DNA from 3 places in the Shewanella sp. SR44-4 genome. Region 3 is predicted to be linked to each of the others. Evidence: predicted binding sites of a transcription regulator. Region 3 holds the regulator's gene; each other region holds the start of a gene.
What was found. Region 3 encodes ArgR, which controls arginine synthesis, uptake and breakdown. Its sites were predicted from a motif close to ANTGAATANNTATTCANT; they were not measured.
Positions count from the first base shown of each region.

Region 1: a site for ArgR is predicted at 2,331-2,348, ahead of H5125_RS04065 (YjiH family protein). Genes of this name have one in related genera too.
Region 2: a site for ArgR is predicted at 2,197-2,214, ahead of H5125_RS04335 (OadG family transporter subunit). Genes of this name have one in related genera too.

Region 1 is NZ_JACJDU010000005.1:65,325-69,563, forward strand. Features, by position in the region: gene radA (DNA repair protein RadA) at 1-201, shown strand, start outside; gene H5125_RS04060 (PilZ domain-containing protein) at 288-653, opposite strand; gene H5125_RS04065 (YjiH family protein) at 811-2,088, opposite strand; gene H5125_RS04070 (U32 family peptidase) at 2,531-3,472, opposite strand; gene H5125_RS04075 (peptidase U32 family protein) at 3,482-4,239, opposite strand, start outside.
Region 2 is NZ_JACJDU010000005.1:127,332-131,570, forward strand. Features, by position in the region: gene csrA (carbon storage regulator CsrA) at 1-64, shown strand, start outside; tRNA gene H5125_RS04305 (tRNA-Ser) at 1,108-1,199, shown strand; tRNA gene H5125_RS04310 (tRNA-Arg) at 1,222-1,298, shown strand; tRNA gene H5125_RS04315 (tRNA-Arg) at 1,326-1,402, shown strand; tRNA gene H5125_RS04320 (tRNA-Arg) at 1,432-1,508, shown strand; tRNA gene H5125_RS04325 (tRNA-Ser) at 1,517-1,608, shown strand; tRNA gene H5125_RS04330 (tRNA-Arg) at 1,682-1,758, shown strand; gene H5125_RS04335 (OadG family transporter subunit) at 2,361-2,603, shown strand; gene oadA (sodium-extruding oxaloacetate decarboxylase subunit alpha) at 2,617-4,239, shown strand, end outside.
Region 3 is NZ_JACJDU010000001.1:230,270-234,508, reverse strand. Features, by position in the region: gene H5125_RS01070 (GNAT family N-acetyltransferase) at 1-130, opposite strand, end outside; gene H5125_RS01065 (hypothetical protein) at 134-352, opposite strand; gene H5125_RS01060 (META domain-containing protein) at 475-900, shown strand; gene argR (transcriptional regulator ArgR) at 1,067-1,537, shown strand; gene H5125_RS01050 (Dyp-type peroxidase) at 1,600-2,538, opposite strand; gene H5125_RS01045 (ABC transporter ATP-binding protein) at 3,015-4,049, opposite strand; gene H5125_RS01040 (iron ABC transporter permease) at 4,049-4,239, opposite strand, start outside.

The DNA of each region.
Region 1 (4,239 bases), on a different contig from region 3:
ACTTGTATTATGGGCGAGTTGAGTTTGAATGGCGATGTGCGCCCAATTGATAGTGGTGTGCCGAGAGTCAAAGAAGCTGCGCAGCATGGTTTTACAGAGATTTTTATCCCATTCCGTAATTATCACAAAACCATGGAAGGGCTAGGGGCAAAAATTATTCCAGTGAAAACTATCCATGAGCTGCTTGAGTTAATTAATTAACCCTCGGTTGCTAAAAGCAAAACTTGAGCATAAAAAAGGTAAGTCATTGACTTACCTTTTTTGCATTTTACGGTATATCTGAAAGCTTAAGGCGCTGGAGTGATTAACGACGTAAGCTCACGATCTAATAACTCAGCGTCGCCTATGTTGAGTTCAATAATTCGGCGCAGGTGGGTAATGCTGTCAACGTCAATGTGAGTACACTTTAAGCCCAGGTGTTCTGGGGTTTTATGGACAATTTTCGCTTCCATTTTGAGTTCAATATCAGAGTCGGGTAACACAAACTCTAAGGTTAAAATGCTATTGAGTTGGCCTGTATACCCAGATGGTAATTCTACTAATGCACCGTTAAGACTTAAATCTAAAATTTTAGTGCGCCAAGTTTGTTCTGTTTGCGCGAGATGAGCACTGGCTGCAAAAAAAATGCGAGAAAATTTACGTCTGTCGTCCATAGTTTGCCCTTAGTAATCAATATCGCAAAGACACATAGTCAGTGTTTATTGTTTAAGCATACTCGATTTATCTCGATTACGCTGAGAATATTTAGTTTAAAAAAGGAGCGCATTGCGCTCCCTGGTTATTTTGAGTGGTTATATATACTGACTTCAACTAAATGAGTAAATGACCCATTAATGCAATAATCGGTAGTGTTACTAAGGTTCGTAGAATAAAGATAACGAATAGCTCAAAAAAGTTAACCGGTATTTTACTACCAATTAAAAGAGCACCTACCTCGCTCATATAAATAAGCTGAGTAACCGATAAAGCAGCAATAACAAAACGGGTCAAATCTGATTCTATAGAGCTGGCCAAAATGGATGGGATAAACATATCGGCAAACCCTACCACAATCGTTTTCGAGGCTTCGGTGGCTTCTGGAATATGCAGCAGTTCTAACAGCGGAATAAATGGCATACCTAAGTAATTAAAAATAGGCGTATGCTCAGCCAACACTAATGCGACGGTACCAATAGCCATAACAACAGGGATAACCCCGAATATCATATCGACAACGTTTTTAATCCCTTCCGTTAGCACATGCTTAATGCCACCTGCAGAAGATGCGCGTTGCATTGCTTGATCAAATCCCCACGAAAATACACCATGATTGGCTGGGATCGTTTCGTCATCTTCATGGCGAGGGGTATTATCAATATACAGATCTTTCTTCCATGATAGCGGCGGTAATTTAGGGACTATTATTGCAGCAACAAAACCAGCTAAGCACACTGTCAGATAGAACGGCACAAACAAGTGCTCAAGTTTGACCTGTGATATCACCACTAAGCTAAAGGTTATCGATACGGCAGAAAAGGTTGTACCAATAACAGCAGCTTCGCGTGCAGTATAGAAACGGGTTTCGTATTGTTTAGTGGTCATTAAAATGCCCACACTGCCATCACCTAACCAAGATGCCATGCAGTCAATAGCACTGCGACCAGGTAAATTGAATATTGGGCGCATTACTTTGGTTAATAATGTGCCAAAAAACTCCAATAAACCAAAATTGAGCAATAGCGGTAATAACATGCCAGCAAAAATAAATACTGAAAATAGTACAGGTACTAAATCATTCAGAACTAAGCCACCCGTGGCCGATGAAATAATCGCTTCGGGGCCCACTTGCAAATAAACCATGACGATAAAAATTGCGCCTAGAATGCGCACCGCTAACCAAAATAAATTCACTTTCAGTAAAGTGCGTAAAAAAGTACTTTTACGCACGAATTTAGGATTAATGAGCTGTGTGAGTAACGAGGCCAATGCCATTAATACTACAATGCAGGTAACAATAAGCTGAATCGAACTGCCCATTTGGCTTTGCAACGCTTTTGAGATGATTGCAATCGGAATGGTAATCGAACCTTCGACATTGATAGGCGTCATAAACAGTAACAAGCCAATCAGTGACGGAATAATAAAGGTGAGAATTGTTTTAATGTTATGTTTTTTATGTGTCACGTTAAATACACCTTACTTATGTGTTCTAAGTTGGCCAGCTGTGCTACCCAACTGTTTATTATGGACCAAAATTGAATGTCCATTCAGTTGTTTTTTTGGGTAGGCAAGGTTACCCCCTTATTTGCTGTATGTAAAATGATAACTTAATCGAATAGATATTAGTTAAATGTGAGTAGATATTTACTTTAAGAAATTGTTGGGGTATATGGTTAAAATCTAATTTAATCAGCCTGTTGAAACTTTGTTGCGGGTGTGTGTTATCTTTGGATCTAGCACTTTTTTATGGTTTGTATGCCATTAATAAACATGGATATGATGACGGTTCATGACCACTTTTATTAATGGCTATCAAGTAGCGTTTATAAGGTTAACGCGCTGGAGTATTGGGCTCAAGGGAATAGTCCATGCCCGGTAACCCTAACCAATAGCCATTGCAATGATGATTGATAATCGATGCCTGTTTATTGTCATTAAACTGTTTATTAATTAGCGATTTACTATTAAGCGGCTCTTCTGTTATTTGTGTTAATACATCAGCAAGTTCTGAACCCATGGCTATATCGGCTAATTTATTGGGGGATATACGCCAATAATCAATCCCCATGTCTATCATTTGTGGAATTTGGTTAATCAGGTTTACCTGCGCCGCAGATTGAGTTTGAATGCCATTTAAGCGGAGTAACGGTTGTGACTCTTGAGTTTGAGCCAGTAAGCCTTTGCTATGGCGTTGGCAAATAGTTTGACACTTATCTTTTGGCAATTGGTAATGTTTGGCGGTAAAACAGCGTGCAGAATGTGCCAAGGGTAAATAGCCGTGACCGAGCACCTCTATTTCAAAAGCGGGTTTATCACCTTGATTGATGACGGTGTTTAACCACTGCTGGGATAATTCACAAGGCATGACAAAACGGTACATCCCTTTTTGGTGCAATAAATCAAGACTGGTCCGATTGTAATTATTGATTGTTGGCCCACACACAAAGGGGACTTTCGCTTGGTGCGCATAATGTACTGCAGCCATATCATTCGCTTCGATACTAAAATCACCATTATCAATAGCTCGTTTCAGTTCATTAAGCTCAGATTGCGCTTCTATCAAAGCCATGGTTGATAACACCACATGTTTGCCATGAGACTTGAGCATATTGGCGAGATCTAGGTAGTCGTTAAACTTCAGTTCACGGCGGCGGCTGCATACGGTTTCACCTAAATAAACGCTATCGATGTTACTCAATGCTACTTGCTGATAAAAGTGCTCAACGTCAGATTTCGACCAGCAGTAACTAATTGGAGCGAGAGATATTTTCATTGTAAAACCTTATTGCCATTGACGCTCATAAGCGCCCAATGTAGTGATTTGTCCTTCGGATACTTTTGCTAACGCTTGCGACCATTGTGGTTGCTCGCAAAAAGACTCGGGGTTGGCTAAATAAGTGTCGATAGCGCTACGCCAAACGTGGGTGACTTGGCTGACGTAAGCAGGGCTTCGCTGACGTCCTTCTATTTTAAGTGATTTAATTCCCGCTTGGGCGAGCTCGGGTAACAAGCTTAAGGTGTTTAAACTGGTAGGTGACTCCAGTAAATACTTTGCATCATGATCGTACTCAGCAACATAACGGCCTTTACAGACCACTGGATAACCCAGTTGTTGGTTAGCATCAGCTTTATCGATTAATACATTATTGAGTCGGGTCAATTTATCGCTGCCAGAATCTTGCCAGCGCACATGATTAGCCGGGGAACATGAGCCGCCGGTATTAGGTGATTGTCCTGTTACATATGATGATAAATGGCAGCGTCCTTCAGCCATGATGCATAAACTACCAAAAGCAAATACTTCAAGCTCAACAGGGCTCACTTTAGCTAAATCTCTAACCTGTTTAATCGACAACACTCGTGGCAATACTGCTCGTTCGATATTAAAAGCTTGTTGATAAAATGACAGAGCCCCTAAGTTTGTGGCGCTGGCTTGTACCGATAAATGTAGCGGAAGGTGCGGATAATGCTGGTGGGCATAATCGAGTAATGATAAGTCAGCTACGATGAGGGCATCCATTTCTAATTGTGCGGCTAAAT
Region 2 (4,239 bases), on a different contig from region 3:
AGAGATCTACCAACGTATTCAGTCTGAGAAGTCAGGTACCCCTTCTGAAGGTGGTAATTACTAATTTCGACAGATGATGTCGATATCATTAAAGCCAGCATTTGCTGGCTTTTTTGTTTTTGTATTGCAGTGGCATTACCGCTTTAGTTTAATCAGCCCTTATTCGTTAACCTCTGCTCGGAATTTTCACTGTCATCAAACTGTCCTTTGTTTATGCGATTGCTTCAATTAAAAGACCCGCTAGTTACGTGTCATTTCGCTGGGTTAACCCAAATACAGAGCTAAATTTAGAACCAAATTCAAATAATAACGAGTCAATTTAAATATGAGTGACCAGTAAACATTCTACGCTTATCAATTTACCCATCTGTTATTCTGCGTTGAGGTTACATTAGCTCTAGCGTAGAGTACCTCACAGCTCCAATTTAAGGTTGTTGGTGTAAGCAGGACAATTTCCCCTTAAGTTGATACAAGACTGAAGTGGAATGAATGAGGCTCTCACAAAGCACTTTTTAACACACTGATTCAGTTTGTTAAACGCATCCATAAATGAGTCGTCATTTATTTACCATCTGACTAACGTATTTATTTTACTCGTGTTGAATTATCACTGGATGCTATTTGTAGCTAACAATTGGTATCAAACCATTTTTTTTAACGAGTCATTATTTAAATGTGCTTAATTCATCTTGATTATAGCGTTGTAATGGGAATCGTTGATCAATACAAATCCCATCGTAATCTCGTGCAAGCTATAGCAAATTAACCTTCCTAAATGGCATTATGCGGCTATTGTCGATATTGGTTAATATGATGTTGAATTGTAATAGTGAGTATAAATTACCCAATGACTAGGCTAAGTTGTTTAAATCAACGATGTGTTTAATTATATCTTTGGTTAAAAACCTTAAAACGCTTGTCGGACGAACAGAGGTTTAATGAGATTATGTCTGTAAATTAAAAAGAATATTCATCAAAAAACGACTGTTTTCATCAAGATTTGAGTCTATTATCTCCAATGTGCTTAAAAACACTCCAAATGAAGTTAGGTTTCCTAAAAAGGGTTTGACTTATTTTCATCAAACAGTAATATGTGCGCCAAGAAACGGAGAGGTGGCCGAGTGGCCGAAGGCGCTCCCCTGCTAAGGGAGTATGGGCTTTAAATCCCATCGAGGGTTCGAATCCCTCCTTCTCCGCCATTTCTTACAATAGATATACGATGCGGATGTAGCTCAGCTGGATAGAGTACCTGGCTACGAACCAGGCGGTCGGAGGTTCGACTCCTCCCATCCGCACCATTATCTATTAAAGTGTTAAACATGAATGCGCGTGTAGCTCAGCTGGATAGAGTACCTGGCTACGAACCAGGCGGTCGGAGGTTCGACTCCTCCCACGCGCACCATTTCATGTTTCACTAAAAACCCAATTTATGCGCGTGTAGCTCAGCTGGATAGAGTACCTGGCTACGAACCAGGCGGTCGGAGGTTCGACTCCTCCCACGCGCACCATATATTGCGGAGAGGTGGCCGAGTGGCCGAAGGCGCTCCCCTGCTAAGGGAGTATGGGCTTTAAATCCCATCGAGGGTTCGAATCCCTCCTTCTCCGCCATTCATTAAATAACGTCACGCACATGAAGTGCAGACGATAGCATTATTTATGAATGGCTTGTTTTACCGATTTTGCGCGTGTAGCTCAGCTGGATAGAGTACCTGGCTACGAACCAGGCGGTCGGAGGTTCGACTCCTCCCACGCGCACCATAATAAAAAGGCCCTGCATCAATGCAGGGCTTTTTTTTTGCTTAATTTTCATTGTCTTTCTCATCTTACTGCAACCGCTTTATCTCATAAAAATTTGATTTTCACATCTTTATTCACTTATTACTCATGTCATGTTTAATCATCTATTTCATCAATTTGTTAAACCAATAAAGTGTGAGTGATTTTTATCATTGAATTATGAATTTGTTAATTTTAAAGTGAATATAGTGATTTTATTGATGATTCATCAGGTTATTATCATTTTTTTTATATTTTATTGATTTTTTTTAATTGGCTCTCTCTATTTTGGTAAGACCAATTTACAAAAAGATAGCATTGTTGGTGTAAATTGTTTATATTTTGTGACAGGATTTTAGGTTTACAAACTCAGTTTGCGGTTTTTACCATGAAATACACCTTCATTGAATAAGCGTTGATTTTGAATATTTATGCTTTTTGAGTAGTCAAGTTATGTCTGTAGTCGTTAAGGATGTTGTTGTCTTGGTGCACGTTTTGTGACATTGCACCGTGATAGCACATTGAGGGACGGTACAGAATAGTCAACGTATTGGTTTGATGTTTAACAGATAAAGTGAGGACACATGACATCGATATCTGAGCAGTTATCCGATGCGCTAGGCATTATGGTAATGGGCATGGGCTTAGTATTTATTTTTTTGAGTATCTTAATCATCGGTATTGGTATTGTTGCCAAGCTTTTTCCGGCCCCAGTAGAGGTTCCTACGCTAGCAACGGTAAGTGCTAATGTGCCTAAACATACCGTCTTAGACCCTAAGCTGGTTGCCGCTATTACCTCTGCGATACATCAATACCGCGCGAAATAAATTTGGAGTCATTATGAGCAAGCCATTAGCATTAACCGATGTCGTCCTGCGTGACGCACATCAATCATTATTGGCAACACGTTTACGTATTGACGATATGTTACCTATAGCACCGTTATTAGATAAAGTAGGCTTCTGGTCACTTGAGTCTTGGGGCGGCGCAACTTTTGATTCATGCATTCGTTATTTAGGCGAAGATCCATGGGATCGTATTCGCGAATTGAAAAAATCCATGCCTAATACCCCGCAACAAATGTTGCTTCGAGGCCAAAATTTATTAGGTTATCGACATTATGCTGATGATGTCGTTACGCGTTTTGTAGAACGAGCTCATACCAATGGCGTTGATGTATTTCGTATCTTCGACGCAATGAATGATGTCCGTAATCTTGAAACCGCGGTTAAAGCGGTTAAAAACGTGGGCGGCCATGCCCAAGGCACCATTTCATTTACCACTAGCCCTGTTCACAACATTGATACTTGGGTTGATATGGCTAAACGCCTAGAAGACATGGGCGCAGATTCTTTATGTATTAAAGATATGGCGGGTTTACTTAAGCCAATGCAAGCTTATGACCTCATTAGCCGCTTAAAATCACAAACGGACTTAATGGTGTCGATGCATTGTCATGCTACAACGGGCCTAAGCAGCGCTACATATCAAAAAGCGATTGAAGCGGGCGTTGATGTGCTTGATACCGCAATATCTTCAATGAGCCAAACCTACGGCCACAGCGCTACCGAAACGTTAGTGGCAATGGTTGAAGATACCGACAGGGCAACCGGTTACGATATGGTGTTGCTAGAAGAGATAGCAGCCTATTTTCGTGAAGTGCGTAAAAAATACGTCCGTTTTGAAGGTGCACTAAAAGGCATTGATTCACGTATTTTACGTGCTCAAGTACCTGGCGGCATGCTAACCAATATGGAAAATCAATTAAAAGAGCAGGGCGCAGCAGACAAAATGGATGCCGTGCTTGAAGAGATCCCGCGGGTACGTGAAGATCTTGGTTTCTTACCTCTCGTTACCCCAACATCGCAAATTGTTGGCTCACAGTCGGTGATCAATGTGCTGATGGGTGAGCGTTACAAGTCGATGACCAAAGAGACCGAAGGTGTACTAAAAGGCGAATATGGTGCGACGCCAGCGCCAGTTAATGCAGAACTACAAGCCAGAGTGCTAAAAGGCGAACAGCCTATTACGTGTCGTCCAGCCGATTTAATTGCACCAGAATTAGATAAGTTACGTGTCGAGCTTGCCGAAGCCGCCAAAGAGCAGGGCTTTAGTTTAGCTGCAGAATCAGATGACGATGTAATGACTTATGCGTTGTTCAATCAAATTGGTCTTAAGTTTCTTAAAAATCGCGGCAATCCGGATGCGTTTGAACCTGTCCCAAGTGCAGATGATTTACAAGTGAAAGCCGATAAAGGCCCACAAACCTATACCGTCGATGTCGATGGTCAACATTTTGTGGTTGAAGTGAGTGAAGGTGGTGAGATTGGTCACATCGCGCCAGCATCAGCTGCACCTATTACGGCAGCGTCTGCAACGGTCGCCTCAGCGCCTACGGGTGAGATTAAGTGCACCATGGCCGCGCCGTTATCGGGAAATATTTTCAAAGTGTTAGTCAGTAAT
Region 3 (4,239 bases):
CTGCTTTGGTAAATGAATGAGCATGAAGTTGGCTATTTGAACCTACCAACTCATCATCAACATGGGCTCGTTCTAACTGCACAATAGCAGCAACATCGGTTAATAACGCCTTACGGATAATAAATGACAATGATTATTCCTTTGACCCTGAATTGGGAGATTGTTTCTTAGCCCATTCTATCACTAGCGCAACGGGCAGCGGAGACATAATTAGTGTTCCCACGCCAATGAGTGAAGCAATGACCAACATCCCACTGACTTGTTGACCGATATCACTTTGCCAATATAAGCCGACACCCACCAACAACATGATTAAACCGACGAAATGTAACACTTTAACTAATTTGATCATTTGCGACTCTTTAATACGTTAAATAATGTTCATTAATCCAAAACATTACAATTATTTACGCTCTTATTCACACTCAAGTAGTAGAATAACGGCAATTTTTTGGTATATGGAAATCTCTCAACATGATAAAGCATATTCTCGGCGCCACTGTTATATTTTTAGGCCTTAGTGCTTGTCAAAGCCACACTCAAATTGTCTCAAATGAACAATTAATTGGTACTTGGCATGTAGAAGTCGTCCTCGACACTCCTACCATTAATAATAGCCCAGCAAATTTAGTTTTTGCTCCAAACGGTGAACTGACAGGTAATAATAGCTGTAATCAATTTTTTGGTCGTTACGCCCAACAAGGTCACTTGCTACAACTTGCACCATCAGGTTCGACTATGAAAGCCTGTATCGATAGTTTAATCACCCAAGAAGCTGAACTGATGCAAGCGATTTCATTGGTAGAACAAGTTGATTTCTCTAAAGGAAAACTCAATCTATTGTCTATAAATGGTGATACGCTATTGGTACTGACAAAACAATCGTTACCCTTATCCTAAAGCCTATGGTTTAAATGAGTCGCCGGATTAGTTATTAGTGTCAGTTTAAAGTTCCATTAAAAAATGAATTTTTATTCAATAAATCTGATTCTTTCTTGACTTAATAAGTCAATCTATTCAAAATGTGCTAGATTTTTGAATAACAACTATAAGATGAATTATCACTATGCCAGCGACAAGAAATCAGGATGAGCTCGTACGCACTTTTAAAGCGATTCTCAAAGAAGAACGTTTTGGAAGCCAAAGCGAGATTGTTAATGCGCTTCAAGCCGAAGGATTCGGTAATATTAATCAATCTAAAGTATCACGTATGCTCAGCAAATTTGGTGCTGTACGCACTCGCAACGCTAAGCAAGAGATGGTGTATTGCCTCCCTGCCGAGCTAGGCGTACCTACTGCGGGTAGCCCAGTTAAAAATTTGGTATTGGATGTCGATCATAACCAAGCCATGATCGTGGTAAGAACTAGCCCTGGTGCTGCGCAATTAATCGCCCGTTTGCTCGATTCAATAGGCAAACCAGAAGGGATATTAGGTACTATTGCCGGTGATGATACTATTTTCATCTGTCCAGCAAGTATTAAAACCATTGATGAGACATTAGAAACGGTTAGATCTTTATTCAACTATAGTGAATAAAAAACCATTTCAATAAAAAAGCAATGCCATGGCATTGCTTTTTTATTACCTAAAACTGGCGTTTACGCATCATCAAATTGAGTTAAAAAATCCAATGATGGCACAAAGAAAGACGATCCAGTCAGCGCTTTAGTAAACAACATCAAATGATCATGATTCCCGTGACCATCACCGTGCACCATACTGCGGAGCATTTGTTCGAAGTGATCCGGTGTACGACATACTGAAATAAACATCAATCCTTGTTCTCTAATCGAACCATATGGCATGCTTTGACGTAAAATTTCTAATGCGTTACCGTGTGGATCTTTTAAGTTAACTCGTTTTGTGTGGCTGGTTAATGGCTTATCTTCTGATTCATACTCAATATCATCAACTTTGGTACGACCAAAAATATCTTCTTGTTTTTTAAGCGGTAAACGATGCCACTTACTTAAGTTATGCATGTATTTTTGGACATGAACATAACTACCAGAGACAAATTCTTGATCTTCATCACCGACAAGTGCAACTTGTTGACGATGGCGTCCTTTAGGGTTTTCAGTACCATCAACAAAACCAGTTAAGTCACGACTGTCCATAAAGCGAAAGCCACGTTCCTCATCGACTAACTCGACCAAATCTTCAAACATTTGGTTAATTTCATTGGCGACAAGATGCAAAATATCATAGCGATCACAACGGATATGAATAAACAGATCATATTCCATTGCAGGTGCATCACGGTTACCTTCACTCATGGCCGGAAAAGGTTTTAATAATGCAGGGCGAGATTCTGGATAAAAGGTATCCCAAAAATTAGCCCCAATACCCACAAAGCCATTAAAAGCACTGTCGGCATATTGATCCGTGAGTTCATAAATATACTGCGCTACATTAGCAATAGATGGGCGTAACTGATCTTCAACACCATCGTTGGCATTAAACATCAAGTACACACTGTGTAAATTCCCTTCTGCGCAAATTCCTAACTGTTCACGAGGCATAACTTGGTTACCCATATTAACTTCATCCATCTTAATACTAAATGTCGGCCTAAACGGTGATAATTTAACGTTTTGATGTTATTCGACGGCGATTAACATCTCTTACCAGTTAAGCTAATCATTAGATTAACTTAATCAAATTTAAATTACTTGAAGTGTACTCACATTTAGCCCGTTTGTAATACATATTGTATTCATATTCGTGCAGATAACAGCTTGATCATTCATTACAATTGTTAACGAACTCACTAGAGTTAAGGGCCAAAAAGTAAGCCCTAAATCAGATATTTAGCCTATGTCATCGTAAAATTAGCCATTATTTTGCAAGCATGAGGTAAGTATCTTATTGCTGGGGTGTTTAAAGCAGCGTTATTACAAGTTAATAACGTACTGTTAGCAACACTTTTAGCAAACAAAGGGTAATTTGATAACCACTTTCCCCGAACTAAGGTTCACTACAGGCTGGACAATTAAAATTACAGCATTGATAGTTAATTAAAAATCACCAGTGGATGCGCTGTAATATTTATGTCCACTCGTTGACCGGGCATTAACGTCGTTGATTGGCTACTGACGTCCAAAATATCATCGCCAATTTGGACCTGATAATGACATACCGTACCAAGGAAATGCCTTTCGACAATGCATCCTCGGCCATTGATACGAGGATGTAATTCAATTTGCTGTGGTCTCAATAATAATTGCCCTTGGCTGCCAACAGGTAAAGACAATGCTTCTGTGCTGCTAAGATCGCCCAAGGAATAGTGCACTTGATGACTGGAAGTAACCGTAACAGGTAAGTAATTACCCGCCCCTAAAAAATCGGCAACGTAGCGATCAGTTGGTGCACTGTATAAGGTTTCGGCTTTACCATGTTGAATAATGGCGCCATCTTTAAATAAAGCCAGTTTATCTGCAAACACAAATGCTTCATCTTTACTGTGAGTCACAAACACGGCACTGACATTACGTTGTTTTAATATGGCGCGAATTTCTAACATCATATCGTTACGGACTTGCGCATCGATATTAGAAAAAGGTTCGTCTAACAATAATAATTCTGGCTGATATGCCAATGCACGCGCAATCGACACTCGTTGCTGTTGACCACCAGATAATTCATGCGGGTAACGAGACGCCAACCCGGTTAATTTAACCAGTTCGAGCATTTCTTCCAATCGAGCTAACCGCGCAGTACGATTGAGTTCGTTAACCCCAAATAAGATATTGTCTGCCACAGTTAAGTGCGGAAATAAGGCATAGTCTTGAAAAATCATTCCCACACCACGTTGCTCGCTCGCAACAAACACACCATCACCACTCAGCGTTTGCCCATTGATGCTGATGCAACCTTGGCTAATGGCTTGTAAGCCCGCAATCGCGCGCAGCAGTGTTGTCTTGCCGCAGCCACTGGGGCCTAATAATGCGACAATTTCACCTTGCGCCAAGGTAAGATCTAAATGGCGCAACACCACTTGACCGTGATAATCGCTGCAAACATTTTCAATGGTTAAGGTTGACATAATTAGCCTTGTTGCTCCAAAGAGCGATTAAGATAAATCAAAGGTACAAGCCCAACTAACACAATCACAATAGCGGCCAATGCGCCATGTTCTAGTTTTTCATCTGAGACAAATTGGAAAACATAAGTCGCCAAGTTTTCAAATCCTATAGGACGCAATAATAACGCTGCGGGTAATTCTTTCATGCTTTCAA